4 regions of the Nocardia sp. CS682 genome follow, and region 2 is predicted to be linked to each of the others. Evidence: riboswitches for the same ligand, from Rfam matches in the RefSeq annotation. Region 2 holds a riboswitch; each other region holds the start of a gene.
What was found. A riboswitch is a leader RNA that binds a small molecule or an ion and turns the genes downstream of it on or off. The one in region 2 is predicted to bind S-adenosylmethionine.

Region 1 (7,916 bases), 1.3 Mb from region 2:
GCGTAGGTCTTGGCCGTCTGCACCGAGATGGTGGTCAGCAGCGCCGTGCCGACCGCGCCACCGACCTGCTGCGCCGCGTTCAGCAGCGCACTGGCCACGCCCGAGTCCTCTTCCTCCACCTGATGCAGCGCGACCGTCTGCATGCCGACGAACAGCGGGCCCATGCCGAGTGCGATCAGCACCTGGGCGGGCAGCACGCTCGTCGCGAAGCCGTCGCCGAAGTCCAGCTGAGCCAGCCACACCAGACCGAGCACGCCGAGCACCGCACCGGCCACCATCAGCGGCCGCGGGCCGATCTTGGGCAGCAGCGCGCTGGTGATACCCGCGGAGATCGCGATGCCTGCCGGGAAGGGCAGGAAGGCGAAGCCCGCCTTCAGCGACGAGTAACCCAGCGTGATCTGGAAGTAGTAGCTGAGGAACAGGAACATCGCGAACATGGCGATCGGTACGAGCAGCGCGGCGAGGAACGCGCCACCCCGGTTGATCTCACCCGGAATATGCAGCGGTAGCAGCGGATTGGCCGAGCGCCGTTCGATCACCACGAAGGCGATCAGCAGCGCGGTCCCGGCGACGAGCAGGCCGAGGGTGCTGCCCGCCAGCCAGCCGTCGTCGGCGGCGCGGCTGAAGCCGTACACGATCGCGATCAGACCGAGCGTCACGGTGACCGCGCCGGGCACGTCGTAGCCGCCGGTGCGCGGCGTCGGCACATCCTTGACCACCCACGCCAGCGCGCCGAGCAGGGCGAGCAGCGCGATCGGGGTGTTCACCAGCAGGCACCAGCGCCAGGAGGCGTACTCGGTGAGCGCGCCGCCCGCGATCAGGCCGAGCGCGGCGCCACCCGCGGAGATACCCGCGAACACGCCGAATGCCGTTGCGCGCTCACCGGGTTCGGTGAAGGTCACCGACAGCAACGACAACGCGGCGGGCGCGAGCAAGGCCGCGAACGCACCCTGTAGTGCGCGCCCGGCGAACATCTCGGCGCCGTTCTGCGCCAGACCGGCAAGTGCCGACGCGGCGGCGAAACCGACCAGACCGATGATGAAGATCCGGCGTCGCCCCAGGTAGTCGGCGAGCCGGCCGCCGAGCAGCAGCAGGCCGCCGAAGATCAGCGTGTAAGCGGTCAGCATCCACTGCTTGTTGCCGTCGCTGATGCCGAGATCGTGCTGCGCGAACGGCAGCGAGATGGTCACGATGGTGGCGTCGAGAACCACCATGAGCTGGGCCAACGCGATTGCCGCGAGAGCGAACCAGCGGGCGGAACCCCCTTGTTTGTCCGGTACTTCTACCGCTTTCGCAGTCTCGGTCACCGTGGTCTCCTCATCCTTAGAAACTGTGTGGCTATCCTGGCATCCGACGACATTTGGCGTCAAGCGAAAAATGTCGCAGTCCGACATTTGACGGTTAAAGACACGAAAACACTAGGTTGCGATAGGGTGTGAACATGCTCGAGTCACCGACGCCGACGAGCGCGAGTACCGCAGCGGAGCCCCCGGCTGCCCCCTCGACCGCAGGGCCGAACGCCCATCCCGGTCTCCGGGAGCGCAAGAAGCAGAAGACCAGGTTGCGCATCATTGAGGTCGCACTGAACCTGTGCGACGCACAGGGATTCGACGCGACGACGGTCGAGCAGATCGCCAACGCCGCCGACGTCTCGCCGCGCACGATCAACCGATACTTCGACAGCAAAGAGGACATCGTCCTCGGTCCGTTCCAGGACTTCGGTGAGACGGTCGCGGAGACCCTGCGCACACTTCCCGTCACCGGCAACGAACTGGAGTCGATCCGGGAGGCATTCCTACGGGTGATCGACCACGCCGCGAACGAGTCCGCCGAGGGACCGGTCTCGTTCCGGCAGTTCCAGCAGATGCAGCGGATCATGCGCGGCAGCCCGTCGGTCAGCGCGCGCAGCCTCGAGTACGCCGACAGCAAGAACGTCGCGATCGCCGCGGTGGTCGCCGAACGACTCGACAGCACCCCCGACGCGCTGCCGGTGCGGCTGATCCTCGGCGCCTGGCAGCTCATCGGCCATCTCGCGATGGAGTGCGGCGAGAGCATGTTCGACTACGACAATCCGCAGGCCGCCGCCGCGGCCGGCCGCGACTCCTTCACCACCGCCTTCGACGAGTTCACGCGCGTGTGCGGCGGCGCGCGGCCCGGCGCGACCCGCTGAGTTCGGCGCCGGATTTCGGTCGCCGATCGAGCGCCGGTTATGATGCCGTCAGGTCATGAGTGCCAGCGCGAAGCCCCGGCTCGCTGGACGGCAACCCTCCAGCAGCGGTGGGGTGCTCCGGGTGATGACCGGGCTCTCGAAGGTCGAGAGCAAGCGCGCTTTCCAGGAGGTTCCCGAAATGTGTTGTTGTACTTCGCCGTTGCCCCGATAACCCGTTAGTTCTGGCGAACAACCTTTTCTTTGGAGCAAAGCTCATGAGTGATTCCACCGTGCCCGCGGCCGACCTCGACCCGACCGCGCAGTGGTCTTTCGAGACCAAACAGGTGCACGCGGGACAGGCCCCCGACAGCACCACCGGTGCCAGGGCCCTGCCCATCTACCAGACCACCTCCTACGCCTTCCGCGATACCGAGCACGCCGCCGCGCTGTTCGGCCTCGCCGAGCCGGGCAACATCTACACCCGGATCATGAACCCCACCCAGGACGTGGTGGAGCAGCGCGTCGCCGCGCTCGAGGGCGGTGTCGCCGCACTGCTGCTGGCCTCCGGACAGGCCGCGGAGACGTTCGCCATCCTGAACCTGGCCTCGGCCGGCGACCACATCGTGTCCAGCCCGCACCTCTACGGCGGCACCTACAACCTCTTCCACTACTCGCTGCCCAAGCTCGGCATCGAGGTGTCCTTCGTCGAGGACCCCGACGACCTGGACCAGTGGCGCGCGGCGATCCGGCCGAACACCAAGGCGTTCTACGGCGAGACCATCGCCAACCCGAGCAGCGCCGTCTTCGACATTCCCGGTATCGCCGCCGTCGCGCACCAGGCCGGGCTGCCACTGATCGTCGACAACACGGTGGCCACCCCCTACCTGATCCAGCCGCTGACACACGGGGCCGACATCGTCGTGCACTCGGCGACCAAATACCTCGGCGGGCACGGCGCCGCGGTGGCGGGTGTGATCGTCGACGGCGGCACCTTCGACTGGACGGTGACCGACGCGCAGGGTCAGCCGCGCTTCCCCGGCTTCACCACCCCGGACCCCAGCTACCACGGTGCGGTGTTCGCCGATCTCGGCGCGCCCGCGTTCGCGCTCAAGGCGCGCGTGCAACTGCTGCGCGACCTCGGCTCGGCGGTCTCGCCGTTCAACGCGTTCCTGATCAGCCAGGGCATCGAGACGCTGAGCCTGCGCATCGAGCGGCACGTCGCCAATGCCAAGGCGGTGGCCGAATTCCTGAGCACCCATCCGGACGTCGAGAAGGTCATCTACGCCGGTCTGCCCTCCTCGCCCTGGTACGAACGCGGTAAGCAGCTGGCGCCGAAGGGCCCCGGTGCGATCGTCGCCTTCGAACTGCGCGGCGGTGTCGATGCGGGCAAGAAGTTCGTGGACGGATTAGTCCTGCACAGCCATGTGGCTAACATCGGAGATGTGCGCTCCCTCGTGATTCACCCCGCGTCGACCACACATTCGCAGCTGACGCCCGAAGAGCAACTGCTCGCCGGGGTCACTCCGGGCCTGGTCCGCTTGGCGGTGGGGATCGAAGGGATCGACGACATCCTGACCGATCTGCGCGCCGGTTTCGCGGCGGCGGCGACGTGAAGGTGAGTACCGAACCGAGTGTGGCCCGTTCGTCCGGGGTGGCCCTGCCGCCCCCGGACGGGCGGCTCGGCATCATCCCCATCGGCGACGTACGGCTGGAGAGCGGTGCGGTCATTCCGCAGGTGCATCTGGCCGTGCAGCGCTGGGGTGAGCTGTCCCCCACACTGGACAACGTGGTGCTGGTCGAGCACGCGCTGACCGGCGACTCGCACGTGGTCGGGCACCCGGACGACATCCATCCGCTGCCCGGCTGGTGGGACGGGATGGTCGGCCCCGGCTGTCCGCTCGACACCGACGAGTGGTGTGTCGTCGCGACGAACGTGCTCGGCGGCTGCAAGGGCAGCACCGGGCCCTCGACGCTGGCGCCCGACGGAAAGCCTTGGGGCTCCAGGTTTCCGGAGATCTCCATCCGGGACCAGGTGGCCGCCGAGGCGGCGCTGCTGGATCGGCTCGGCATCGCGCGGCTGGCCGCCGTCGTCGGCGGGTCGATGGGCGGCATGCGTGTACTGGAGTGGATGGTCGGCGCACCGGATCGGGTCGGCGCCGCACTGGTGCTGGCCGTCGGCGCCCGCGCCACCGCGGACCAGATCGGCACGCAGACCACCCAGATCGCCGCGATCAAGGCCGATCCGGACTGGCAGGGCGGCGATTACCACGACACCGACCGCGCGCCGATGACCGGCATGGGCATCGCCCGGCGGATCGCGCATCTGACCTATCGCACCGAGGACGAGCTGGACCACCGGTTCGAGAACAGCGCGCAGGGCGCCGAGGATCCGTGGCGCGGCGGCCGGTACGCGGTGCAGAGCTACCTGGACCACCAGGCCGACAAGCTCTGTAGCCGCTTCGATCCCGCCACCTACGTGCTGCTGACCGAGGCGATGAACCGGCACGACATCGGGCGCGGCCGCGGCGGGGTAGCGGCGGCGCTGGCCGCGACGCCGGTGCCGTGCGTCGTCGGCGGGGTCGACTCCGACCGGCTGTATCCGCTGCGCACGCAGCAGGAGCTCGCCGAGGGGCTGCCCGGCTGCGATGGACTCGAGGTCGTGCACTCGCGCGACGGGCACGACGGGTTCCTCACCGAGGCCGCGGCGGTATCGAAGTTGCTGACCGAGACGATGCGGTTGGCGCAGCAGAGTCGTCAACCTGCCAGCTGAATTCGTCTCGCGCACAGCCGTTTCGCCGCGCCGCCCGAGTCGGTCACTCGGCTTCACGCGCCGCACTCAGATCCAGGTTCGGGTGCACGCGCCGGGCTCGGGTTCGCTTGAACCGCTGGGACTTTCAGGCGCGCCAACGACAACACGCGCGCAGACTCGCGCTGGAAGCTCTATGCGTCAGCATCTTTCGATGAGGGCGCGCCCATCAGTAGGCCGACGATGGCGTGCACGAATCCCTGCAGGCGTTCGCGGGGATACTCGTCGGGTTCGCTGACCGCCAGCCTGCCGAGCATCTCGGCGACCTGCAGCAGCGAGTTGGTGAGCAGCGCGGAATCCACTCCGGCCCAGCGTGGTTCGAGTGCGGTGCCGACGCGCACCAGCGCCTCGGCCTGATCGAAGATGCCCGCGCGGGAATGCCGCAGTGCCTCACGGTATTCGTCGGGGGCATTGCCCGGCCCGGCGAGGATCAGTCGCCAGCGGGTCGGATTCTCCAGTGCCACACCGACGAACGCCTCGACGGTGGCCGAGGCCGCGACCACCGGGTCGGCGCCCATCAGGTCGTTCGGCAGGGTCGCGGCGACCTGTTCGAGGCCGCGCTCGCGCTCCCGTTCCAGCAGCGCCGCAACGAGTTCGGCGCGGGTCTTGAACACGGTGTAGAGCACCGGCTTGCCGACGCCTGCCTCCTGGGCGACCGCCTCCATGCTCAGCTCGTGCAGCTCCACCCGGCTCAACACCGCGAAGGCGGCGTCGAGCAGCTGAGCCCTGCGCTGTTCCGGCGGCAGGCGTGGCGCATAACGCCGGCGCGGCCGGTCCGCCGCGGTGCGCGATGTGGTCACTGCCGCTTCACCTCCATGCGCTCCATCCTGACAGCATCGCGGCCGCGATTCCGCATCCCGTCGGGCACAAATGCTACGCAACCGTTGTATTCATTGCGGACAATTGCTACGGTTGCGTTGTATTCACCCCCGGTGCCGGGGCGATCACCGCAAAGGAGCACGTGATGCAGTTCGATCCGACCACCCTGCGCCGGGACGACTACGGGTTCTTCGGCCCCGGTTCACCCAGCTGGAAGGTCTGGACCGCACCCACCGCGGTCATCGGCTTCCAGCGGGCCGTCGTGCTCGAACACTTCGACCCATTCCTCACCGCGGCCGTCGCCGACTCCCGCGGCATCTACAGCGACCCGCGCAAACGCCTCGACCACACCTTCTCCTACTTCCTCATCGCCGCGATCGCCGACGGACGCACCGCCATCCAGGCGGCCGAGCACCTCATGCGGATCCACGCGCCGATGACCGGGATCGAACCGATCAGCGGAAACCGCTACAGCGCGAACAGCCCCGAGACGCAGCTGTGGATCCACATCACCGGCTGGCACTCCGTGCTCAAGGCGTACGAGGTGTTCGGCCCCGGTTTGACGCCGGAGGAGGAGACGCGATTCTGGCAGGAGTGTGCGATCGCGGCCGAGTTGCAGACCTGCAAGCCCGAGGATGTGCCGCGCTCGCGCGCCGAGGTGCGCGCGTACTTCGAGCGGGTCCGCCCCCGGCTGTGCACCTCCGAGCGAGCCGAAGAAGGCATGCACCACCTGCTGTGGACCTCACCGCGCAACGGGGCCGGACTCTCGTATGCCATTGGCAGCAGGCTGCTTTCGCTGGCCTCGGTGGCGACCCTGCCCAAGTGGATGCGCAAGCTGGGGCGCTTCGATCGGCTCGGCATCGTCGATCTCGCGATCCGGCTGCCCGCCAAGGTGCTGGTGTGGGGCTTCAGCCGATTCAATTCGTTCGGCCTGCTGGTCGCGGCGCCGTTCATCGCGCCGATGGCGGGGCAGATCCTGAAGGAACACATCAACGCGGCGCCGCCGGCCAGGCTCGAGACCGTGACCCCGGCCGAGGCTCGGGCCTTGTACGGGCGGGCCGGGCGGGCCGAGCTGGTGGCCGAACCGGCCTGAGTTTCGGGACAACCCGCCGCGTCGAGGGGTGCGGCGGGTTGTTCAGCGGGCCGCCGAACGGCGCGCCTGCTCGATCAGGTTGATGTTGGTTTCTATCCAATCACGCAGTGCCGCAATGGGTATGCGCAGACTGTGCCCCAGTTCGGTGAGCGTGTACTCGACGCGTGGCGGCACGGTGGGATGCACTGTGCGGGTGAGGAATCCGTCCGTCTCCAGCTGACGGAGGGTCTGCGTCAACATCTTCTGCGAGATGCCGTCGATGCGCTTGCGCAGATCGGTGTAGCGCATGGTGCCGTCGGCCAGGGTATCGACGATCAGCACCGTCCACTTGCCCGCGAGATGGTCGAGTAGCTGCCGGGTGGGACATTTGGCCGAGTAGACGTCGGCGGGCAGTCCGGAACCTTCGATGAGCGTGCGCACACTTCCGAGCGTAACGCACTAAAAAGTGCCTTCTTCCCATTGGAGACCGACTCTCCAATAGTAAGAATTATGGAAACACAGCCACTTTCGGTACCCGCCGCGATCCACGCCCGTCGCACCACCCGCCACTTCCAGCCCACTCCGGTAGCGCCGGAGCTGCTCGATGAACTGCTGGACCTGGCGGTGCAGGCACCGAGCGCGTGGAACATGCAGGACCGCTCGATCGTCGTCGTCACCAGCGAGGACGGGCGGCATGCGCTGTCGAAGGCGGCGTTCGGCCAACCGCAGCCGCTGGAGGCGCCGGTCGTCCTGGTCTTCGTCGCCGACCCCACGGCCTGGCAGCACGGCAATGCCGACATTGCCGAACTGGCCGTCCGCAACGCCGCGTGGAACGCCGAGTTCACCGCGATGTTCAACTCCCGCAGCGAATTCCATTCGCTGCGTGAACGCGGCCTGCTCCGGGAGAACGCCGTCAAGAACGCGATGATCGCGGCCACCTACGTCATGCTCGCCGCCACCAGCCTGGGTTTGGCCTCGGCCCCGATGAACGGCTGGGATGCCGATCTGGTCAAGCAAGCCATCGGTATCAGCGACCGCGCCGAGCTGGCCATCGCGGTGCTGGTCGCGGT
Region 2 (7,916 bases):
CATCGCGGCGCCCGTTCCGCCCGTCGCGTGGGCATCTGGACGGATGGCCTGGCACGATGTCTGCGTGCAGCCGAGTCCCGTCACCACGATCCCCGATGCCCCGGTACTACCGTCGCCGCGGACGCCCCGCCCTGGAGCGCGTGTCGCCGCGGCCGTTCTGCTCGCGGCGTTGCTGGTCCCCGTGCTCGCGGGTTGCCTGCGGGTGCAGGTGTCGATGGGTGTTTCGTCCAACGACCGGGTGTCCGGGCGGATCGTCGCCGCGGTCGTGCCCGTCGAACCCAATGACAAGGGCCCGCAGCTGAAGGCGCCCGACTCGCTCGCCGCGAAGGTGCGGGTCGAGCCCTACACCCAGGACGGGTACGTCGGCAGCCAGGTGTTCTTCGAAGACATGTCGTTCGGCGAGGTCGGCCAGCTCGGTCAGCTGTCCGAGCAGACCCAGGGCATGTTCCAACTGCAGTTCCAGCGCAACGGCGACCTGGTCAGCCTCACCGGCCGGGTCGACCTGAAATCCGTGCCGCCGCACGGCTCCGACGTCCAGTTCACCGTCGCGTTCCCGGCCCGTGTCGCCAAGACCAACGGCAACCGCGAGGGCGACAACATCGTCTCCTGGAAACTGCCCGCCGGCGACGTCTCCCCGTTGCGCGCCGAGGTCAGCTACGCCGACCCCAACACCCGCTCGTTCGCGGGCTGGGCTGGCATCGTCGGCGGCATCACCCTGGCCGTCGCCGCCGTCATCGCCGCCATGGCCTACATGGATCGCAACCCGCCCGCGCCGGGCGCCCCCACTGGCCTCTCCTGGAGTCGCTGGTGGAAAACGGTCAAGCAGGGCCGCTGAGCGAGGGCCGACTCGCGTTGCGCAGGAGCCCGATCAGCGGATGGTCCGGGCTGACCTGGGCCGGCGCCGGGATTTCGGTGGTCGGCGCTGGAATCGCGCTGTACAACCGGATTACGGTGCGGCAATTGGTCGCGAGCCCGATCGAGGTGGTCGAGCCGGTGACCGTGTGCGTGCCCGCTCGGAACGAGGCGGCGCGACTGCCGGGATTGATCGCCGATCTGCGGGCGCAGCGCGGGGTGACCCGCATGAGTGTGGTGATTCTCGATGACGCGTCGGATGACGACACCTTTGCGGTGGCGGTCGACGCGGCGGCCGGAGATCCGCGAATCACGGTGCTGCGAAACGAGACCGCGCCCGCGCCCGGCTGGACCGGTAAGGCTGCCGCGTGTGTGCGACTGGCCGATTCGGTGGTGACTCCGGTGCTGGTTTTCGTGGACGCGGATGTGCGGATGGCACCCGGCGCGATCGCGGCGGCGGTCGGCGAGTTGCGCAGGCGGCGGGTCGCATTGGTTTCACCGTGGCCGAGGCAACGGGCGCAATCGCCGGTCGAGGCACTGGTGCAGCCGCTGCTGTGCTGGTCGTGGGCCGCGACACTGCCGATCGCGGTGGCCGATCGGAGCCTGCGACCGTCCACTTCGGTTGCCTGCGGGCAGTTCCTGGCGTTCGATACCGCCGCCTACCGCGCCATCGGCGGGCATGCCTCGGTCGCCGCCAGCGCGACCGAGGATCTCGACATCGCCCGAACACTGCGCCGCGCAGGGCAACCCACTGTGCTCGTCGCCGCAGGACGCCTGGCGAGCACCCGGATGTACGAGGGCGCAGCCGAACTCGACGCGGGCTACACCCGCTGGCTGTGGTCGGCATACGGCGGCACCGTCGCGGGTGGCGCGACCGTGGGGACCCTTGCCGCCCTGGCCTATTGGCTGCCGCCGTTGGCCGCACTCGGTGGCCATGGCGCTCTCCGCCGGGTCGGTCTCTTCGGCTATGTGGCCGCGGTCACCGGTAGGCTGCTGGCTCGCTCCACCGAGACCGGCGGTCCACTCGCCCGCACCGATGTCCTTGCGGCCCTTGCTCACCCGTTCTCGGTGGGCGCATACCTCGTGCTGTGGGCACGCTCCCATCGCGCTCGACGACGGGGCACGTTGCGCTGGAAAGGTCGCGCGGTCTAGGGGACCTCGGTGATCCCCACCGTCGGCAGGAAGAAGCACGATTTGCCGCCGTTTTCGACCGTGCCGAAGACCGCAGCCAGCACGGTGCCTTGACCGGTGTCGACCGGTACCGCGCGGACTCCGCCCATCGGCAAGGCGGCGAAGAAGAAGTCCTGGATGGCGCGTTCGGCCATCGGACGCAGGGCGGCCGGGACTTCGGCGGGGATCATCGCGCGGAACACCGTGGACAACGGGCCCATCGATGCCATGCCGCCGCGACCGCTGGTCAGGTTCAGCCAGGCGACCTGCATGCCGGTGGTGTCCGGCCCGTCCTGGCCGAGGCCGTAGGGCACGAAGGTGAACATCGTCTGGCCCGCCTTGACGGCGGCCAGGTCCAGGCCGGGGATGGCGATCGTGGTCTTGGGCCACGGGCCGGGCACGGCGGCGGCCACCGCCGGGGCGAGGCCGAGGGAGGTGCCGTTGAGGCAGTACGCGGACGCGGTCGGGTAGAGGAACGGCTGCATGCCTGCGGCGCGCAAGCCGTCGACCGCGGTGTTGTAGACGCCGAACAGCTCGCTGAGCGTGCTGGTGCCGGTCTGGGCGGGACGGTCGGCCGCGGCAGGCGGCGCCGGAGCGGCACCTGCCGTCGGTGCGGCGAGCGCCAGCGCGACCGAGCAGCTCGCGACGGCGGACAGTATGGTCGAACGGCGCGGTACAGCCACGGAGACCTCCCTCATCATCGACGCAATCGAAGGCTGACGGTACTCCGCAAACGCTGTGAACAGGCGATATAGGCGACGGCAAGCCATCGGCGTGTCCCTGCGCCCACACCGCGGCGGCACCCCCGATATCCGGCCCGCGGCGAGGTTTACGCTCACGGTGATTAGTTCCCTTGTCCCAGGGTTCGCCTGCTGGGCATGATAATTCGGCCCGACCCTGACATCAGCCGGTGTCCGGATCGGCGACAACCATCCAGAGCGACCGAGAGACCTGGCTCGTCGACGTCGCAGCAACCCCCCGGTTCACCGGGTGCGGGTGCTTCCGCCGGGACCGATGGAGGAACCGAAGTGACCATTTCCGCTGCCCCGGGCACCCGCTGGGGCCGTCGCCACATCGATCAGTGCAAGGTGACCTCCGCGAGCTGTCGGGGCTGACCCGCAGCCAGTCTGTGCACCCGTCGCTGGCCGGGTGATGTGACCGCGGCCCGATGTGGTGCGGTCTCGTTCGTTCTTCCGAAGGACCTCGACATGAGTGCGTCCGCCACCGCCGTGCCCGGCGACACCGACGCCGGCGACGATCCGGTTGCCACTACGACTCACCTGCCCGATACCGAGGATGCCGCACCCACCGTGGCCAAGACACGGCACCCGTGGCGGTGGGTGGTCAGTGCGATCGCGCTCATCCTGCTCGCACAGTTCATCCACGGCTTGGTCACCAATCCCGGCTGGGATTGGCCGACCTTCGCGCAGTACATCACGGCGAAGTCGGTGCTCGCCGCACTGAAGGTGACCTTGGAACTCACCGCGTGGGGTACCGCTCTCGGCTTCCTGCTCGGCACCGCGCTGGCCATCGCGCGACTGTCCAGCAACCCGGTGCTGCGGGTGATCTCCTGGTGCTACATCTGGGCGTTCCGCTCGATTCCACTCATCGTGCAACTGCTGTTCTGGTTCAACATCGCCTACCTGTACAACACGTTGTCGGTCGGCATCCCGTTCGGACCCGCGTTCTTCACCTTCGAGGTGAACGGCGTGATCAGCGGATTCACCGCGGCGGTGATCGGACTCGCGCTGCATCAGGCGGCGTATTCGGCCGAGATCATCCGGGCGGGCATCATCTCCGTCGATGCCGGACAGCTGGAAGCCGCTGCCGCGCTGGGCATTCCACGGGTGCGCCAGTTCCGCACCATCGTGGTTCCGCAGGCCATGCGGTCGATCCTGCCCAATGCCACCAATGAGGTGATCAGCCTGTTCAAAGGCACCTCGATCGTGTCGGTGATGGCGATCGCGGAGCTGTTCTACCAGGTCCAGGTCATCTACGGACGCAACGGGCGGGTGGTGCCGCTGCTGCTGGTGGCTACCGCCTGGTACATCGTCCTCACCACCATTCTCTCGGTGGCGCAGTACTACATCGAACGGCACTACGCCAAGGGCACTCAGCGCACGCCACCGCCGTCACCGGTCCACCGGGCCTGGCAGAAGCTGCGCGAGGTCGCCGAATCCGGCGCCACCGCACCGCGCGGAGCGACCCGATGACCGCCGCGCCCGCCGTCGAGGTCCGCGGCGTCCGCAAATCCTATGGCGCGCAGGAGGTCCTGCGCGGGGTCGATCTGACGGTGCGCTCCGGCGAAGTGGTGACGGTGATCGGCCCGTCCGGCTCCGGCAAGTCCACCTTGCTGCGCGTGCTCAACCACCTGGAGGCCCTGGACGCGGGCACCGTGCGCATCGACGGTGAGCTGATCGGATATCGGCTGCGCCGCAACACCTTGCGCGCGCTGCCCGACCGCGAGGTGCGCAAGCAGCGCTCCCGCATCGGGTTCGTGTTCCAGAACTTCAATCTCTTCCCGCATCTGACGGTGCTCGACAATGTCACGCTCGCACCGCTTTCCGCGCAACGCCGCGACCGCAAGGAGGTCGAGGCCGAGGCGCGGGTGTTGCTGGAACGAGTGGGCATCGGCGAGCTGGCCGACGCCTACCCGCGCAGGCTGTCCGGTGGGCAGCAGCAGCGGGTGGCGATCGCGCGGGCACTTGCCTTGCGCCCCAGGGTGATCCTGTTCGACGAACCGACCTCCGCGCTGGACCCCGAACTGGTGGGCGAGGTACTCGACGTGATCCGCGATCTCGCGCACGGCGGCACCGCACTGGTGATCGTCACCCACGAGATCGGCTTCGCCCGGGAGATCGCCGACACCGTCGTGTTTCTCGACGCAGGCGCGATCGTCGAGCAGGGGACGCCCGATGCGGTCCTCGACAATCCGCGCCACCCGCGCACCCGCGCCTTCCTTTCCCGAGTCCGCTGATGAACAGGTTTCCGATGAAGCTCTCCGCCCTGGCCACCGCCGCCGCGACCGCGGTCGTACTGCTGGCCACCGGCTGCACCGATCCCGACGCGGAATCCGCGCCCACTGGTGCAATCACTTTCGACCTCTCCGCCGCGCAGGCCGGCCGTGTCCGCGCCGCGAAGGTGGACAGCATCGCCGCCGAAGTGCCGCAAGCCATTCGCGACCGCGGCACCCTGGTGGTGACCGGCTCGTCCGGTACCGCGCCGCCGCTGCGTTTCTACGCCGACGACGACAAGACCGTAGTCGGCTCGGAGGTCGACTTCGCGTCGCTGGTGGCCGACATTCTCGGCCTGAAACTGGATGTGCGGGTGGCGGATTGGGCGCAGAACTTCGTGCGCATCGACTCCGGTGAGGTCGACGCCTTCATCTCCAACGTGACGGTGACCGAGGAGCGCAAGGAGAAGTACGACTTCGCCACCTACCGCAACGACACCGTCGCGCTGGAGGTGCCGAAACAGAGCACCCTCGAGTTCAAGGACCGTACGAGCCTGGCGGGCAAGCGAATCGGCGTCGGCAGCGGCACCAATCAGGAACAGCTGCTGGTGAAGTGGAACGAGCAGAACCGCGCGCAGGGTCTGGCGCCCATCGACATCGCCTACTTCCAGCAGACCAGCGACTACTACCTGGCGCTCGCCTCGCAGCGGCTGGACGGCTTCATCGGCCCCAACCCGACCGCGATCTACCACACGGCCACCGCGAAGCAGACCAAGATCCTCGGCACCTTCTCCGGCGCGGGCGACGCGCTGCAGGGCGAGATCGCGGTGCTCACCAAGAAGAACAGCGGGCTGGTCACCGCCGTCCAGAAAGCACTGAACCACGCCATCGAGCACGGCACCTACCAGCAGGTGATCGATCGGTGGGGTCTGCAGAGCGAGCAGGTCACCGAGTCGCGGATCAACCCGCCCGGCCTACCGAAGCAGCGGTGACCCGGTGACGCAACAGCTTTCGGCACAGGACCTGCGGGTGCACCGGGTCGCCCAGGACGACCCGCTGGCCGCGCCGCTGCTCGCCGAGCTCGCCGTCGAGTACAGCAGCCGCTACGGCCGCAGCCCCGGTGAGATGCACGCGTCGCTGCGCGACTATCCGGCCACCGAGTTCGCGCCGCCGCACGGCGCGTTGCTGGTCGTCACCCGCGACAGCGAGCCGGTGGCGGGCGGGGCCTTCCAGCGCTACGACGCGGAAACCGCTGAGCTCAAACGGATCTGGACGGCTCGCGAACACCGCAGGCAGGGGCTCGGGTTGTTCGTGCTCGCTCAGCTCGAGGCCGAGATCGAGCGGCGCGGCTACCGGCGTATCTATCTGACCACCGGTCCGCGGCAACCGGAGGCCGTCGGCCTCTATCTGGCCGCCGGATACACCGCGCTCTACGACCCGGCCGTGCCCGCCGAGGAGCTCGGCAAGCACCCGTTCGAGAAGCGACTGCCCGCGGTCACCGACGCACTGGGAGCATCCGCATGAAGTTTCTCCTGTTCACCTTGGTCACCCGGGTGCCCGACCCCACGACCGGTCGGCTGCCTGGCACCAGGGAGCGCCTGCGCGACGTCGTCGCACAGGCCAGGCTGGCCGAGGATCTCGGCTACGACGGCTTCGCCGTCGGCGAGCGGCACGAGGATCCGTTCCTGTCCTCGGCTCCCCCGGTGATCCTCAGCCACATCGCCGCGGTCACCTCCCGCATCACGCTGTTCACCGCCGTCACCACGCTCAGCCTGCTGGATCCGGTGCGGGCCTTCGAGGACTACTCGACGCTGGACAATCTGTCCGGCGGCCGCCTCGAGTTGATCATCGGCAAGGGCAACGGGACCGCGCAGGCCGAGCTGTTCCACGTCACCACCGACGATCAGTGGGACCGTAATCACGAAGGCTACGACCTGTTTCGGGCGCTGTGGCGCAGCGAGAGCGTCACCTGGTCCGGCCGGTTCCGGCCTGCGCTGACGAACGCCAAGGCGCTGCCGCGGCCGTGGCAGCCCGAGATCCGGATCTGGCACGGCAGCGCGACCAGCCGCGACTCGGTGGAACTGGCCGCGCGCCACGGTGATCCGCTGTTCTCGGCGAACGTCACCAACCCGATCGAGCCGTATGCCGAACTGGTCCGCCACTATCGGGAGCGCTGGGAGTTCCACGGGCACCACCCGGCCGACGCGTTGGTCGGCGCGGGTACGGCGGGATTCCATGTCGCCCGCACGTCCCAGCAGGCCCTCGACACCTATCGGCCGATCTTCGAGGCGCGCCTGGCGTTGGCGCGCACCCTCGGGCTGCCGGTCGTGTTCGAGACGCTCGACGACTTCGTCACCCGCAGCTCGGCTTTGGTCGGCAGCCCGGAGCAGGTGATCGACAAGGTCGGCAGGCAGCACGAGCACTTCGGGCACGAGGTGATCCACCTGTCCGCCGAGCGGGACGGTCGCCCGGAGATCGACTACCTGGACAGTCTCGCGCTGTTCCAAACAGAGGTGGCGCCGGAGCTGCGCCGCCGAATCCCGAGCCGCCCGTTGGCCGCCGGCGCCGAGCTGGTCCACACCGAAACTTCTGGAGTCGCCTCGTGATCCGTTCCCGTCACCGAATTGCCGCGCTGGCAGGCGCATTGGCCGCGGCCACCACGGTTGCTGCCTGCGGCACCGATTCGGCCGCGCCAGGCGGTGACGCGGGACCGCCGAAGCCGGGCGGCACCCTGCGCTATGGCTTGTCGCAGGCCCCCACCTGCTCGGATCCCGCGCAGTCTGGCACCAACCAAACCCTGTACGTGACACGTCAGATCGTCGACTCGCTGACCGATCAGGATCCGAAGACCGGTGAGCTGAAGCCGTGGCTGGCGCAGCGCTGGGAGGTCACGCCCGATGCGAAGGTGTTCACCTTCTACCTCACCGACGGCGTCACCTTC
Region 3 (7,916 bases), 2.9 Mb from region 2:
CGCTGCGTGCGCTCGAACGCAACAAGGGCTACGTCGTGCCAGGCGCATCGAACTTCGCCGCCGCGCACCTGATGCCCCGTCGCCCGCGCACCCTGGTGGCGCGCATCGCCAAGCTCGTCACCCGCGGGCTGGCCGACGGCGGCCGCCCGATCAACCCCGCGCCTGCTTCGGCCGCCTGAGCGCGTGAAAAAGGCCCCGGGGTTGTGCCCCGGGGCCTCGATCGACGCGAGAAGTCAGTTCGCCCAAACGGATTCGATCGGCGTCGCCTCGCTGGGCGGCGGGGTGGGAATGCCGTTGGGGGTGCGGGAGAACCGCGGCGCGGGGGCGTGCTGGGTGATGTTGTCGACCTCGATCAGCGAACCCCTGGCCGCGATGTGCTCGTTGCGGGTGGCTTCCTCGAAGGTGAGGACGGGGGAGACGCAGGCGTCGGTGCCGACGAAGATCTCCGCCCACTCGTCGCGGGTCTTGGTCAGGAAGCGTTCCGTGAACAGCTTTTTCAGCGTTTCCTGGCCCGCCGGATCGAGCTGGTACGGCAGGCCCTCGGGGTTGATGTCGAGGCCGGCCAGCAGCTGGGCGTAGAACTGTGGCTCGATCGAGCCGACCGCCATGTACTTGCCGTCGGCGGTTTCGTAGGTGTCGTAGAACGACATTCCGGTATCGAGCAGGTTCACCCCGCGCTCGTCGGACCACGCGCCGTACCCGCGCATACCCCAGATCATGTGCGAAAGAGCAAGTGCGCCATCGACCATCGCGGCGTCGACGACCTGCCCCTTGCCGGAGCTCTGCCGTTCGACGAGCGCGGCGAGCAGGCCGAACACCAGGAACATCGAGCCGCCGCCGAAGTCGCCGACCATGTTCAGCGGCGGCACCGGGCGCTCACCCTTGCGGCCGATGGCGTGCAGCACACCGGTGATGGAGATGTAGTTGATGTCGTGCCCGGCGCGATCGGCCAGCGGGCCTTCTTGGCCCCAGCCGGTCATCCGCCCGTAGACCAGTCGCGGATTGCGCGCGAGCGCCTCATCCGGGCCGAGGCCCATCCGCTCGGTCACCCCGGGCCGGAAGCCCTCGATGAGCACGTCCGCCTTCTCGATCAGCCCGAGCACCTTCTCGACGTCGGCCGGATCCTTCAGATTGGCCTCGACGATGGTGCGCCCGCGCTGCTGCGGCCGGTCGAATCCGCCGGGTATCTGGCCGGCCCGCTGGATCCGCACCACGTCGGCGCCCAGATCGGCCAGCAGCAACGCGGCATGCGGCCCCGGCCCGATCCCGGCCAGCTCGATGACCCTGATGCCCGCGAGCGGGCCCTTGACGGCGGTGGATGGAGTGCTCACGCCCTACCTCGGTTCGTCGTTGATCCAGCGCACGGCGTCCCGGCGCTCCTCCGGAAGGGGCCCGGAGGGTGTATTGACAGTATGACAATAACGCTGCGCCTGCGCCGGACGCCCTCCCGTCCGGCCCCGCACGGTCGAGGCGCGGTCCGGGAATGCCGGTCCACTTACGATGTCCACGCGGCGTCCGCCGTGCACCGGCTCACCCGGTACGACACAATCCCAGCAGCGCACTATTCGCGGGAGCGTCCGGCGAGCCTGCGCGGTGAGGTGGAGTCATGCGGGAGCCCAGCGAGGCACGATCATGAGTGCTGCGGGTGAGGTCATCGTCGGCCTGGTCGTTCTCGTCGGTCTGTTGGGCATCATCATCCCGATCCTGCCCGGCGTCATTCTGATCTTCGGCGCGATCGCGGTGTGGGCCTTCGTGACCGGCGGCGCGACGGCCTGGACTGTCTTCGCCGTCAGCGCGGCTCTGCTCGTCCTGTCCGGCGTCATCAAGTACACCTGGCCGGGCCGGAAGATGAAGGACGCGGGCGTGGCCAACCGCTCCCTGGTGCTCGGCGCGGTCCTCGGCATCATCGGCTTCTTCGTGATCCCGGTGGTCGGCTTGTTCGTCGGCTTCGTGCTCGGCGTCTACCTCTCCGAGCTGCACCGCCTGCGCGTCGGGCAGCAAGCCTGGCAGGCAACGGTGCACGCGCTCAAGGGCGTCGGCCTGTCCATGCTCATCGAACTCCTGGGTGCCCTGCTCGCCACCGGCATCTGGGTGGTCGGCGCGATCGCCACCTAGTTCACCCCGAGCAGGTCTTCCTGCATCGAGTCGTGTTGTCTACCAGCGCTACTCGATGATGGGCAACGGAATGGTGTCCACCGCTTCGGGTTTGGGGAGACTGTCGCGGCGGATCGGCAACGTGGGTTGTTCGGCGGTGTACAGCGGCAGCGTGGGCGCCGGGTCGGCGGGCAGAGCGCGGACCCGGGCGGGCAGCCGATAGAAGGCGCGGGCGTTGTCCTCCAGGACGGCGAACATGTCGGTGCCGACCACATCGCAGATGAGGTCGACGTCGGAGTCGCGGAAGGGGCGTCCCGCGCGGGTACCCGGCAGGTCGGTGCCGAACATCAGCGCCTCGGGATTGACCGCGTGGATGCGGCGCAGCGTGTCGGCGACGTTCATCGAGACACGGCCGAAACCGGTCGCCTTGACCCTGGCGCCGCGATCGACCAGATCGAGCAGGAACGGCAGGCCCTCCTCGGACATGCCGAGATGGTCGATGGCGAAGACCGGCAGCTTGGAGATGACCGGCTGCAACGAGGCGAGCATCTGACCGTCGATGTAGACCTCGACGTGCCAGCCGACCAGCTCGTGCGCGCGTAGCGCCTGCAAGGTCATGCCGGTGATGTCGGCGGCGGCGCGTTTGAGGTTGAACCGCAGCCCGCGCACGCCGATGCGGTCCAGCTCGAGGATCTCGTCGTCGGTGGCGTCCAGATCGAGGCGGGTGACGCCGACCCAGCCCTCGCCCAGCTCGGCGAGGGCTGCCTTCAGATACGTCTGATCGGTGCCCTGGAACGACCCGCTGACCACGGCACCGCCGCCGACGTCGAAGCGCGACATGCGCTTTCGATAGTCGGCGATGGTGAAGTGGCCGGGCAGGTAGCCCTCGTTCTCGAACCGCGGGAACCGCGGATCGAAGATGTGGAAATGGGCATCGAACACCTGTACAGAATGCCTCAGGACGCGTCGTTCCGCTGTTACGGACCCAACAAGCGCGTCGGGTCAGACCTTGTGCGGCTCGCTGGCGCGCAGCATGTCTTCCCGCTCGACCACCTTGACGCGCTCGCGACCCTCGGGCTCGCCGAGCGAGCGCTCGTGCGCGTCCAGGCGGTACCAGCCCTGCCAGGTGGTGAACGGAATGCCCTTGCCCTCCAGGAACTCGGTGACCGCGTCCAGCTCCGGCCGCTCGGCCGGGGTGAAGTTCGCGCTGTCGTCGAGCAGGCAGGCCACGGTCTCGTTGGCGTCGCCCTTGGTGTGGCCGATGAGGCCGACCGGGCCGCGCTTGATCCAGCCGGTGACGTAGGTGGCCGGGACGTAGCGGTCGGCGCCGTCGGCGTTCTCGTCGGCGATCACCCGGCCCGCCTCGTTGGGCACGGTGCCCGCCTGGTCGTCGAACGGCAGGTTGGTCAGGTTCTGCGACAGGTAACCGACGGCCCGGTAGACCGCCTGCACGTCCCATTCCTTGAACACGCCGGTGCCCTTGACGTTGCCGGTGCCGTCGAGCTGGGTGCGCTCGGTGCGCAGGCCGACGACCTTGCCCTCCTCGTCGCCGAGGATCTCGGCCGGCGACTCGAAGAAGTGCAGGAACAGCTTGTGCGGCCGGTTGCCGACGTCGCGAATGGCCCACTGCTCGAGCGTGTTCGCGATCATGTCGACCTGCTTGGAGTGCCTGCGCGCGGCCTCGGAGCCCTCGTCGTAGTCGATGTCCTCGGGGTCGACGATGACCTCGATGGTCGGCGAATGATCCAGTTCGCGCAGTTCCAGCGGGGTGAACTTGGCCTGCGCCGGGCCACGGCGGCCGAACACGTGCACCTCGAGCGCCTTGTTGGCCTTGAGGCCCGCGTAGACGTTCGGCGGGATCTCGGTCGGCAGCAGCTCGTCGCCGGTCTTGGCCAGCACCCGGGCCACGTCGAGCGCGACATTGCCGACGCCGAGCACGGCGACCTTCTCCGCGTCCAGCGGCCAGGTGCGCGGCACGTCCGGGTGCCCGTCGTACCAGGACACGAAGTCCGCCGCACCGTAGGAGCCGTCCAGCCCGATGCCGGGGATGCCGAGCGCGCGGTCGGCGTTGGCGCCGGTGGAGAAGATGACCGCGTCGTAGAACGTGCGCAGGTCGTCGAGGGTGATGTCGGTGCCGTAGTCGATGTTGCCGAGCAGGCGCACCTGCGGCTTGTCGAGGACCTTGTGCAGGGCGGTGATGATGCCCTTGATGCGCGGGTGGTCCGGCGCGACGCCGTAGCGGATGAGCCCGAACGGCGCGGGCATGCGCTCGAACAGGTCGATGCTGACCTCGGCATCGGACTTCATCAGGGCGTCGGCGGCGTAGATCCCCGCGGGTCCGGCGCCAACGATGGCGATGCGGAGCGGGCGAGTCGCTGCACTCTGTTCGGTCATCTTTTACGCGCACCCTTTTGGTTGAGAAACAAATACGGCGTCTTCCTTAGCCTAGGCTAAGTTACGCGCTGGCTGGTTGCACCTGACGATGCGGACACCGGAGTTGTCGGCTCGTGGCCATTCCGGTCGCGGCTATGACAGCAGGCCGCAGTCTCGCGATTCTATCGGTGGTGGCGAAGGCGGCCGCCGCCGGTGCGTGAACTGAACGGATGCCGCGCGATCCGTTCTGTCCGGCTTACCCGATCTCGCGGCGCTGATTCCCCTGCAATGCGGCGGGCTTCGCAAGGCCTGGCTGCGCGCGGTGGGGGTGAGCGCCGGATAGGCCCGCCGACCAGGGATCATGCTCGTATGAGCAAAGAGCAGCAGCCTGCGGAGGACGAAGTCATCAAGGTCGATCAGACCGACAAGCGTTCCGTCGCACCGTTCATCGCGGCCGCCGTCATCGCGGTGCTCGTGCTCGCCGGGATCGTGATCGGCGGGGTGCTGTCGCCCGCTGAGAAAAATGTCACAGAATCCGACCGGATCGCCGCCGCGGTGCGCGGCTTCGTCGAGGGCTCCAACAGCACCGATCTGGTGCCCCCACCAGGCACGGGCTGCCCGGGCTTCGACCCGAAACGCTCCCCGCTGGCCGGGCGCTCCGGCGGCGGAAAGACCGTGGAAATCACGAAACTCGTCGATCCGAAGGTGGACGGCGATCGCGCGATGGCGACGGTCACCACCAAGGTCGACGGCGACGAGGCCACCTCGACCTGGAATCTGACCCGATCCGGCGACAAATGGCTGGTCTGTAATTGAGCATTCTCATACCGTGAGCAGCCGTTTGACAGGGTGACCCCTGTCGAGGCAATCTCAGCAGAAGGTCATGAGAACCAGTGTCAAGCCCCGGCAATACTGGTCGGCAACCCTCCTCCGCGGTGGGGTGCTCCGGGTGACGACCTGGCCGCGCGTCAAACCCGAGCGCGGCAAGTGCGGATTCTAGGAGGGTCCAGATGAGTTATGCCGGTGACATCACTCCCCAGCAGGCCTGGGAACTGTTGCGAGACAACCCCGAAGCCGTCCTGGTCGACGTGCGCACCGAGGCCGAATGGAAGTTCGTCGGCGTGCCCGACACCAGTTCGATCGAGCGCCCGACGGTACTGATCGAGTGGGTCGACTCGACCGGGACGCGCAACGGCGAGTTCACCGAGCAGCTGGTCAAGGCGCTGGACGGGCACGACCGGGCGGCGCCGGTGATCTTCCTCTGTCGCTCCGGGCAGCGCTCCATCGGCGCGGCCATCGCCGCGACGCAGGCCGGTTTCGGCACCTCCTACAACGTGCTCGAGGGTTTCGAAGGCCCGGTCGACGCGAACGGACATCGGGGCGGCAGCGGCTGGCGCGCCCTCGGCTTGCCGTGGCGGCAGTCATGAGTAGCTGCTGTTCGCTCGACGCGTGGTCGCGCAGCGGTGTCGTCAGGGGGCAGTGGGTCGTAGGGAGGCAGTCGTGATCACAGGTGGTGCTTTCCACAAGCCGCTTCCCGAAGGGGTCGGTCCCGCGACGCTCGGTGTGCGCGGGGGTTTGCGGCGCTCCGGTTTCGAGGAAACCTCCGAGGCGCTGTACCTGACCTCCGGTTTCGTCTACGAGAGCGCGGAGGCCGCCGAGGCCGCGTTCACCGGTGACGTCGAGCATTTCGTCTACTCCCGCTACGGCAATCCGACGGTCGCCATGTTCGAGGAGCGGATGCGGCTGCTCGACGGCGCCGAAGCGTGTTTCGCGACCGCGAGCGGAATGTCGGCGGTATTCACCGCTTTGGGCGCGCTGCTCGGCGCCGGTGATCGGCTGGTGGCCGCACGCAGCCTGTTCGGGTCCTGCTTCGTGGTGTGCAACGAGATCCTGCCGCGCTGGGGCGTGGAGACCGTCTTCGTCGACGGCGAGGATCTGGACCAGTGGGAGCAGGCGCTGTCGGTGCCCACCCAGGCGGTGTTCTTCGAGACACCGGCCAACCCGATGCAGACCCTGGTAGACGTGCGCCGGGTCACCGAGCTCGCGCACGCCGCGGGCGCGAAGGTGGTGCTGGACAACGTCTTCGCCACCCCGCTGCTGCAGCGCGGTTTCGAACTGGGTGCCGATGTCGTCGTCTACTCGGGCACCAAGCACATCGACGGTCAAGGCCGGGTGCTCGGCGGCGCCATCCTCGGCGCCAAGGACTACATCGAGGGTCCGGTGAAAACGCTGATGCGCCATACCGGTCCGGCGCTGAGCCCGTTCAACGCGTGGACGCTGCTCAAGGGTTTGGAGACGATGCCGCTGCGCGTGCGCCACTCGACCGAGTCGGCCCTGCGCATCGCCCGCTTCCTGGAGACCAACAAGGCCGTCAGCTGGGTGAAATACCCCTTCCTGGAGTCACATCCGCAGCACGACCTGGCCACCGGCCAGATGAGTGCGGGCGGCACCGTGGTCACCTTCGAGCTGAACGCGCCCGCCCACGAGGCCAAGAAGCGCGCCTTCGAAGTGCTCAACCGCCTGCGCATTGTGGACATCTCCAACAACCTCGGCGATGCCAAATCCCTGATCACCCACCCCGCCACCACAACCCACCGCGCCATGGGCCCCGAAGGCCGGGCCACCATCGGCCTCTCCGACGGCGTGGTCCGCATCTCCGTCGGCCTGGAGGACGTCGAAGACCTCCTCGCCGACCTCGACCACGCCCTCGGCTAGCAACGAACGACGAAGGCTCCACCCGCCGCTGCGACGGGTGGAGCCTTCGCTGTCGATCAGGCCAGGGCGCGCAGGCGAGGGGCCAGGTCGCGCTGGAAGAGGTCGAGGAAGCGGCGCTGGTCGTGGCCGGGGGCGTGGAACACCAGGTGGTTCAGGCCGGCGTCGAGGTAGGGCTTGATGAGGTCGACGGCCTGGTCGGGGTCGCTGGCGACGATCCAGCGCTTGGCGATCTGCTCGATCGGGAGGGCGTCGGCGGCGGCCTCCATCTCGATCGGGTCGGTGATGCTGTGCTTCTGCTCCGGCGTCAGGCTCAGCGGGGCCCAGAAGCGGGTGTTCTCCAGTGCCAGTTCGGGATCGGTGTCGTAGGAGATCTTGATCTCGATCATCCGGTCGATGTCCTCGACGGTGCGGCCCGCCTTGGCGGCGCCCTCGGCGACCGCGGGCATCAGCTTCTCGGTGTAGAGCTCCATGCCCTTGCCGGAGGTGCAGATGAAACCGTCACCCGCGCGGCCCGCATAACGCGCGACCAGCGGTCCGCCCGCCGCCACGTAGATCGGGATGCCGCCCTTGGGCACGTCGTAGATCGACGCGCCGACGGTGTTGTAGTACTCGCCCGCGAAGTCCACGCGGTCGCCCGTCCACAGCGCGCGCATGAGCTCGACCGCCTCGCGCAGCCGTGCGAAACGCTCCTTGAACTCCGGCCAGTCACCCTTGTACCCGGTGGCGATCTCGTT
Region 4 (7,916 bases), 2.2 Mb from region 2:
TCTGCCCCGACTGCGCGTTGCCGCCGGACGACGTCGCCACCTTGCCGCCTGCCCCGCCGTACTTGGTGGTGTTGGCCAGCGCGACCACCTGGTCGACCTCGGGCGCCAACCGGGCGTACTGCAAGGCCTTGGTCTCGTTCACACACAGCAGCCGCTCGGTGCCGCCGCACCAGAACGTCATGTCCAGGGCGGTGTTCCGCATGGTGCCGCGTGGATCGTTGTCGACGCCGGACTGCTGAGACACCACGTTGACCGCCCAGACGTTGAACGAGTTCTTGTAGCTCTTGAACGGTTCGACCTGGGCGATCTCGTTCCACCGGTTGACGGCGTGCTGCTTGTAGATGTCCAGCTGGCTCGAGGTGTACCCGTCGCCGACGAACACCAGATCGAACCGCTGACTGGACGGCCCGGTCTGCTGGATCGTCACCACGTCGGCCTGCACCGCCGAGCGCGGCGCCGGGGCTTCCGGGCGGACCGGCAGGACCACGCGAGCGATGGTGCCGTCCGGGGAGAACACTTCTCGTTCTTCGGTGGGGGCGGCCGATCCGGTCGCGACCGACATCGCGACGATGATCAACGCGCCGAGCATGATTGCGAACATGCGTCGTAACAAGGGCATGGCAAAGCTCCTCGAGTGGTTCGCGATTTCGACCCGGACGGCGCGGGCCGCGCTTCGGTCTGTCGAATTCCTCATCAAGGAACCACATTTGGTCCGGCAACTCGACTGAGGAATAACTGGGGAATGGATTCGCGGATTGCCGATCCGCCGGGCTCGGGTCGGCACCGCACACCGGTCAGGCAGTATGGGACCGTCCGTGCAGCTGATGAGGAGATCTCGATGGCATATGTTCCCGAACCGGCCAGGTACGACGGCGCGATGCGTTATCGCCGGTCAGGACGCTCGGGCCTGGATCTGCCACTGCTCTCGCTCGGCTTCTGGCACAACTTCGGGGACGACCGCCCCTACCTCGCCCAGCGCGAAATCGCATTGCGCGCCTTCGATCTGGGCATCACGCATTTCGACCTGGCGAACAATTACGGGCCACCGTACGGCGCGGCGGAGATCAACGCCGGACGCATTCTGCGCGAGGATCTCGCACCGTACCGCGACGAACTCGTCATCTCCAGCAAAGCGGGCTGGGATATGTGGCCCGGTCCGTACGGGCAGGGCGGCGGGTCGCGCAAGTATCTGCTCGCCTCACTCGATCAGTCGCTGACCCGGCTCGGGCTCGACTATGTCGACATCTTCTATTCGCACCGGTTCGACCCGACGACTCCGCTGGCGGAGACCGCGGCGGCGCTGAATACCGCTGTCCGTCAGGGGAAAGCGCTCTACGTAGGAATTTCTTCGTATACCGCACAGGATTCGGTCACCATCGCCACCATGCTGCGGGAACTCGGCACTCCCCTGCTTATCCATCAGCCGTCGTACTCGATGCTCAACCGGTGGATAGAGACCGAGGGTCTGCTCGACGCGGCCGGTACGGAAGGGTTCGGCGTCATCGGCTTCACCGCGCTCGCACAGGGGCTGCTCACCTCGAAGTACCTCGACGGCATTCCACCGGAATCTCGTGCTGCCCAAGGTAAGTCGTTTCAGAACGAATTACTCACCCCGGCGATGATCGATCGGTTGCGCAAGCTCGCCGCGGTCGCCGACCGGCGCGGGCAGACGCTGGCGCAACTGGCGCTGTCCTGGGCGCTGCGCGACGACCGGGTCACCTCACTGGTGATCGGTGCGTCCACCACCGATCAGCTCGAGCAGAACGTCGCCGCCCTCGACAATCTCGAATTCAGCGCCGACGAGCTCGCCGAAATCGACGCGCTGCTCGATGATGACGGCGAAGTCGATCTGTGGCGATCGGCGCGCCGAGGGACTCTCTGAACGGTATTGCCGCGCCCTCGAGCGGGGGAACGTGCTGTTTTCGATCGACCCGCCGGGGAATTCCGAGCGGGTGAGGATTTATGCCGATCGGGCTCCCGTCGCCGCCCGTCAATTGGTCACGGATCTGCTGGTAGTGGCCTGGGTATACGCCTCGGTCATGGCTGCGCTGTGGGTGCACGACCTGGTGCAGAAGCTCGGCGTGCCCGGCCAGAAGCTGGAAGGTGCGGGCGGCGGCATGGCCGACAGCCTCGGTGACATCGGCCGCAAGGTCGGCCGGGTACCGATGGTGGGCGACGATCTCACCTCCCCGTTCGAGCGCGCGGCCGCGGCGGCGCGGTCGATGGCGGAGGCAGGCAGCGACCAGCAGGCCCTGGTCAACGATCTCGCCATGGCCCTCGCCATCGGATTACTGATCGTCCCGCTCGGGCTGGTGCTGTTCCTCTGGCTTCCGTTGCGGGTGCGCTGGATGCGCAGGGCCGCAACAGCAGCCCGCCTGCGCGCCGTCCCCGGCGGACGCGATCTGCTCGCCCTGCGCGCCCTCGCCAATCAGCCGCTGCGCAAACTGAACCGGATCGACCCGGATGTGGTCGACGCCTGGCGGCGCGGCGACGACGACACAGTGCGCCGACTGGCCGCACTCGAACTGCGCGGCCTCGGCCTGCTAGGGGGTTGACCTGGTGCGACGTCCCGCACCGCCGGGTTGAATTCCTTCCATCCGGATTCATAACTCAGCGCGATTCTAAAGCGTGACAACGCTTCTGACGGGCGGCACGCTTACCTCAGGTCAAGAGTGCCAGCGTCAAGTCCCCGGCTAGCTGGCCGGCAACCCTCCAACCGCGGCGGGGTGCCCCGGGTCAAGACCAGGCCGAGCCGCGTAATGCGGTCCGGGCAAGCGCGGGCTCCGTCGGTGTGTTGGAGCCCCTCGAGAGACGGGGGTCGACTCATGTCCGAAACGCCCTCCCTTCTCCTGCCCGGGCCTGTGCCCGGTCCATCGAGCGACAACCAGAGGGGAACGACATGACCACGGCCACGCCAACTCTCGGAGACCGCGTGCTGGACACCACCAGGCAGGGATTCGACCACGAATCACTGACCGCACTGCTGAACGGCGACGTGCACGCGGTGCGGCTCGCCGGCTTCGTCCGGCCGGACGCGCTCGACCACCTGCGTAAGGCCTTCGTCGGCAGGCAGGACCACGGCCCGCTCGCCACCGACCCGCAGTTCCGGCGGATCGGGCACGCGTTCTCGGAGACGAGCACCGACGCCGGGCGCGGACGGTACTTCGACGAGGCGCGCGACAATATCGATCGGCTGCGCGATATCGCCTCGCCGTATTCGTATCCCGCGGACGACCTGCGGCTACTGCTCGACGAGATCTGGCCGGCCGGCGCGAGTTTGCTGCGGCGCAATGGGCAGGCCTTCTTCGCCGGTGTTGCGCGCTACCAGCTGGCGGGGGTGGATCTGGAGCCGCACACCGACAATGTGGGCCGCAACCTGCCGTCGGACTTCGATATTCGGATCACTCGGCAACTGTCGGTGAATGTCTATTTGGACGTGCCGGAGCGGGGCGGCGAATTACAGATCTGGGACGACTATCCCGATGAGCGCGAGTATCGCGACCGATCCGGCGACCGCGTATACGGCATCGACCGTGCCGCGGTCGGCGATCCGGCGCTGGTCATCACGCCGCGCGTGGGCGATGCGATCTTCATCGATCCGCGCCGGGTGCACGCGGTCGCGCCTTCCCAGGACCGCCCCCGCATCACCATCGGCCTCTTCATCGGAGTCACCGATCCCGCCGCGTCGCTGAAGGTGTGGAGCTGATGACCACGACTACGCTGCTCTCGGCGTCGCACAAGGCCGCCTACGACCTACGCTCGGACGGCATCACCACAGACGGCCGCTCCACCGTTCTGCTGGTCAGCGTCGGCGCGGACTATCACGAGGGTGAAAAGCTCGCCGCGACCATCGATTTGATCAATCGCTCGAACTTCGGGCGCTGCGCGATCGCCGTCGCGGACACCTTGCAGCGGCACAACCTCAGCGGCGGCACCGATAGAGACCGGCACGCTCGTGCGCGCATCGCCGGCGACCAATGGATCGCCCGTAACCAAAGCTATCTGGACCAGATCGACTGCCCGACAAACATTCTGCGCTGGGACTTCGCGCTGTCCCATCCCCGGTACGGCGATCTCTACGACGCCATCGAGCACGCCTACGAGACCGACGAGCCGTATCGGCATGCCATCGACAGCACCATCGACCGATTCATCGAGCGGCGGCTGGCGCGCGAACCCGACGTCGACCAGGACGCGGTCCGGACCTCCTGCCGCGCATATCTTTTGGAGGAATGCCCGATCATCATGCCGCTGTGGGCGCACGAGGGTTTCGACTTCGTCATCTACCCGCAGCGCATCTCCGCCGCGATGGGGCGCACGCGGGAACTGTTCGTCGAACCCGAGCATCCGGATCGCGTCGCCTGGCTCCCTTTGCGATTCAAGAAGCGCAAGTCGGCGCTGAACGCCGCGGCGGAGGCACAGCTGTGACGCTCGAGATCCCGGCCAAGCGGCGGGTCATCGGGTTCGGCGGGCTGGCGGTGGCGTCGTTCCTCGGGTGCATCGACCTCACCATCGTCACCACCGCGCTGCCCGCCATCGGGGCCGACTTGCAGGCCGGTACGTCGAATACCGAACTGACCCTCGGTGTTTTCCTGATGGCGCTGTCCATGTTCATGGTCACGGCGGGGCGCGTCGCCGATCACCTCGGACGCCGAAAGGTGTTGCTGTTCGGGCTCGCCCTGTTCGTGGTCGCGTCGGCGGGGGCGGCGGCTGCCTCGTCGATCGGCATCCTGCTCGTCGCGCGCTTCGTGCAGGGTGCGGCGTGTGCCGTGCTCTACACCAGTACCTCGACGCTGGTGGAATCGCTTTTTCCGCCGGGGGATCGAGGCAAGGCCATCGGCTGGCTGTACTCGGTGAACGGCCTGGGGTTGGCCATCGGTCCGGTGCTCGGCGGTCTGCTGGTGCCCAGTCTGGGCTGGCAGTCGATCTTCTGGATCAACATTCCGCTCGGCCTCGCGGCCCTGGTCGCAATTGCCTTCGCCGTCCCCGGGTACCGCCGGACACCACCGGCGGTACGGACTGGGCCGGACAGGTCGTTGTCGCATTCGCCGTCGTGTCGGCCGTCGGCATCTTCGTCCTGGGTGACCTGCGGGGATGGCTTTCCCCCTGGGTCCTCATCGCTGCGGTTGTCCTGGTGGTCTCGGTCGCGGTGGGGATCGTCGCGGAGCGGCGGGCGGCGAATCCGTTGATCGACCCGGCACTGTTCGGCAATCGGAGATTCGTCGCCGCGATCGTCTCGGATTTCTCGCTCGGGCTGTTCTATGCCGCTGCGCTGCTGGTGATTCCGACGTATCTCACCCAGGGACGCGACTTCGACGTGCGCCAAGCGGGGTTCGTGCTGCTGCTCGTCAGTGGCACGCTCGCGCTCGCCTCGCCGGTCGCGGGGCGGTTCGTTGATCGGTTCGGCGCACATTCGTTGCTGCCGTGGGGGTTCGGGTTGTTGACCTTCGCGGGAGCGGGCATCGCCTGGTCCGCCTTCGGCAATCTACTGGCGGTCCTGTTCGTCGCTCTGGTGCTATTCGGCGCGGGGTGGGCCTTGGTGCTGGGACCCGCGACCGTGCTGGCCATTTCGACGGTGCCGCCGAATCGATCCGGTTTCGCTGTCGGTGCTTCGTGGACGTTCCACAACCTCGGCGGGGCTATCGGGGCGGCGGTGGCGACCGTCGTCTTCGGGCAGATCGGTGTCTCGACCGGCGACGCGACGGGACGGGTGGCTTCGATCATCGCGATAACCAGCCTGATCGCCGCGGTCCTGGTGGTGGTCCTCACTGCCGGGCGGGCCGAGAAGACGGTGGCGGCCGACCAGCCGGTGCCCGTCGAGGCGGCCACGTAGTTTCGATGCGGCAGTTCTCGCCGACGTGCGAGAACTGCCGCAATACTCCGAAACTACGCAATACGCCAAACGTGAAAGTAATTCTGTTCACAAATAAGACCGCTAAGTTTGCGCCGGTCGACCGCGCACGGTCGACTGGGGCGTATGCCCAGCGAGCGTTCGACAATAAGCAGACGCAGGAATTTCATTCCTCGCCTGCGCCGCCGCAACCTCGATGGCTACGAGATGGTTATTTCCGCGCCCGAGAAAGCGACGCGGGACGAAAAACAGAACGCCAATCGTAATGTTCTGATCGTGGCGCTGTTCGCCGCCCTCGGCGGCATGCTCTACGGCTACGACACCGGGATCATCTCCGGCGCGCTGCCCAAAATGTCCGCGCAGTGGGGTATCGACCACACCCAGCAGGAGATTCTCACCGCCGCCATTCTCGCCGGTGCCGTCGTCGGCGCCCTCATCGGCGGGTCCCTGTCCAAGTCGCTGGGCCGACGGAAAACCATCTTCATCATCGCCTGCGTGTTCGCCGTGGGGGTCGTGGCCTGTGCGCTGGCGGTAGACGCGTGGATGATGACTATCTGCCGGTTCTTCCTCGGCCTCGCGGTCGGTGCCTGCTCACAGATCGTGCCGACCTACATCGCCGAACTCGCCCCGCCGCACCGCCGCGGCGCGATGGTCACCTTCTTCAACCTCGCCATCGGTGTCGGCATCTTCCTCGCCAACCTGGTCAGCGTTGCCGCGGGCGGCACCTTCGAGGCCAGCGACGACTGGCGGTGGATGATCGGCATCGCGGTCATCCCCGCGATCGTGCTGGCCGTCGCGATGCTGCAACTGCCGGAGACGCCGCGCTGGCTCATCGAGAACGGCACCGTCGGCAAGGCGAGGGTCGTGCTGCGCTGGATGCGCCCGAACCGGTCCGCCGCCGTCGACGAAACCCTGAAGATCTGGGCGATCTCCCAGCAGGAGAACAAGGAATCCCGCGGCGGGTGGGCAAACCTGACCCAGAAGTGGGCCCGCCCCGCCCTCGTCGCAGGACTCGGCATCGCCGCCTTCACCCAGCTCTCCGGGCTGGAGATGATGATCTACTACTCGCACACAATCCTCGGCAGCGCAGCAGGTTTCAGCAGCGGACTCGTCGTCTGGTCCGGCCTCGGCATCGCCGCCGTCTACCTGATCTTCACCGCCGTCGGCGAACGCCTCGTCGACGTCGTCGGCCGCCGCCAACTCATGCTCACCCTCATCCCCGGCGCCACCCTGTTCCTGTTCGGCTTCGGACTCCTCTTCGTCCTCACCGCCCACCCCAACCGCTACCTCACCCTCGCTCTCATGCTGGCCTACATGGCGTGCAACGCCGCAGGCCTGCAAGCCGTCGGCTGGCTACTCGGCTCTGAGCTCTACCCCCTCAGCATCCGCGACCGCGCCACCAGCCTGCACGCCGTAGCCCTCTGGGGTTCCAACCTCTTCCTCACCCTCACCGCCCTGACCACCATCGACACCCTGGGCCTCGGCCCCGCCTTCATCATGTACGCCCTCTTCAACCTCCTGTCCTTGATATTCGTCTTCTTCTTCGTCCCCGAAACCAAGGGTCACTCCCTGGAAGACATCGAACAATCCCTCCGCCAAGGAACCTTCCTCCCCCTCCGCGGAAACATCGCCACCCAAGTAGACCTCCCCACCTCCACCCCCACCGCCCCGGTGCACCCGTAGCCTCGATCGCCGAAATACTCCGCTGGACATACGATCACGAGGAACTGGTGCAGTTGGCCTCTCGACCGATGCTGGCCTCAATTCCTCCTGATCATCCGACCAAGGTGTCCGTCCCCTCACCGGGCCGCCTCCGCGGCATGGTGAACATTGCGACCAGGGAGGCGGCGGCTAGGCAGGCGGCGCTGGCGGCGAAACTTGCTGCGTAGCCGGCGGCCAGGGCTATGGCGCTCAGGGCCGCTAGGCCTACTGCGCCGCTGGTCTGGCGGACGGTGTTGAGGACGCCGGCGGCTAGTCCGCTGCGGTCGGGGGGCACGTTGTCGGTGGCGGCGATGGTGAGGGGGGTGAAGGCGGCGGCGGTGCCGTAGCCGAGGATGGTGCCGGA

Region 1: it holds a riboswitch for S-adenosylmethionine, as region 2 does, so the genes downstream of both, DMB37_RS26070 (bifunctional o-acetylhomoserine/o-acetylserine sulfhydrylase) here and DMB37_RS32080 (amino acid ABC transporter permease) in region 2, are expected to answer to the same signal.
Region 3: it holds a riboswitch for S-adenosylmethionine, as region 2 does, so the genes downstream of both, DMB37_RS18735 (rhodanese-like domain-containing protein) here and DMB37_RS32080 (amino acid ABC transporter permease) in region 2, are expected to answer to the same signal.
Region 4: it holds a riboswitch for S-adenosylmethionine, as region 2 does, so the genes downstream of both, DMB37_RS01935 (2OG-Fe(II) oxygenase) here and DMB37_RS32080 (amino acid ABC transporter permease) in region 2, are expected to answer to the same signal.

What each region holds. Positions count from the first base shown of each region.
Region 1 is NZ_CP029710.1:5,807,786-5,815,701, reverse strand. It holds gene DMB37_RS26080 (MFS transporter) at 1-1,307, opposite strand, end outside; gene DMB37_RS26075 (TetR family transcriptional regulator) at 1,442-2,170, shown strand; SAM riboswitch class IV at 2,222-2,332, shown strand; gene DMB37_RS26070 (bifunctional o-acetylhomoserine/o-acetylserine sulfhydrylase) at 2,425-3,762, shown strand; gene DMB37_RS26065 (homoserine O-acetyltransferase) at 3,801-4,919, shown strand; gene DMB37_RS26060 (TetR/AcrR family transcriptional regulator) at 5,090-5,755, opposite strand; gene DMB37_RS26055 (oxygenase MpaB family protein) at 5,920-6,867, shown strand; gene DMB37_RS26050 (helix-turn-helix domain-containing protein) at 6,910-7,287, opposite strand; gene DMB37_RS26045 (nitroreductase family protein) at 7,357-7,916, shown strand, end outside.
Region 2 is NZ_CP029710.1:7,083,834-7,091,749, reverse strand. It holds gene DMB37_RS32095 (DUF3153 domain-containing protein) at 65-835, shown strand; gene DMB37_RS32090 (glycosyltransferase family 2 protein) at 868-2,004, shown strand; gene DMB37_RS32085 (hypothetical protein) at 2,001-2,705, opposite strand; SAM riboswitch class I at 2,949-3,043, shown strand; gene DMB37_RS32080 (amino acid ABC transporter permease) at 3,231-4,235, shown strand; gene DMB37_RS32075 (amino acid ABC transporter ATP-binding protein) at 4,232-4,999, shown strand; gene DMB37_RS32070 (ABC transporter substrate-binding protein) at 4,999-5,967, shown strand; gene DMB37_RS32065 (GNAT family N-acetyltransferase) at 5,972-6,499, shown strand; gene DMB37_RS32060 (LLM class flavin-dependent oxidoreductase) at 6,496-7,581, shown strand; gene DMB37_RS32055 (ABC transporter substrate-binding protein) at 7,578-7,916, shown strand, end outside.
Region 3 is NZ_CP029710.1:4,156,130-4,164,045, reverse strand. It holds gene DMB37_RS18765 (SDR family oxidoreductase) at 1-179, shown strand, start outside; gene DMB37_RS18760 (CaiB/BaiF CoA-transferase family protein) at 234-1,331, opposite strand; gene DMB37_RS18755 (DUF456 domain-containing protein) at 1,633-2,115, shown strand; gene DMB37_RS18750 (amidohydrolase) at 2,164-3,036, opposite strand; gene DMB37_RS18745 (FAD-dependent oxidoreductase) at 3,097-4,488, opposite strand; gene DMB37_RS18740 (hypothetical protein) at 4,837-5,283, shown strand; SAM riboswitch class IV at 5,347-5,463, shown strand; gene DMB37_RS18735 (rhodanese-like domain-containing protein) at 5,478-5,894, shown strand; gene DMB37_RS18730 (O-succinylhomoserine sulfhydrylase) at 5,968-7,182, shown strand; gene fgd (glucose-6-phosphate dehydrogenase (coenzyme-F420)) at 7,239-7,916, opposite strand, start outside.
Region 4 is NZ_CP029710.1:411,960-419,875, forward strand. It holds gene DMB37_RS01920 (M64 family metallopeptidase) at 1-619, opposite strand, end outside; gene mgrA (L-glyceraldehyde 3-phosphate reductase) at 839-1,882, shown strand; gene DMB37_RS01930 (hypothetical protein) at 1,953-2,555, shown strand; SAM riboswitch class IV at 2,665-2,783, shown strand; gene DMB37_RS01935 (2OG-Fe(II) oxygenase) at 2,900-3,706, shown strand; gene DMB37_RS01940 (tRNA-dependent cyclodipeptide synthase) at 3,706-4,428, shown strand; gene DMB37_RS41160 (MFS transporter) at 4,425-5,189, shown strand; gene DMB37_RS01950 (MFS transporter) at 5,087-5,833, shown strand; gene DMB37_RS01955 (sugar porter family MFS transporter) at 5,978-7,534, shown strand; gene DMB37_RS01960 (MFS transporter) at 7,626-7,916, opposite strand, start outside.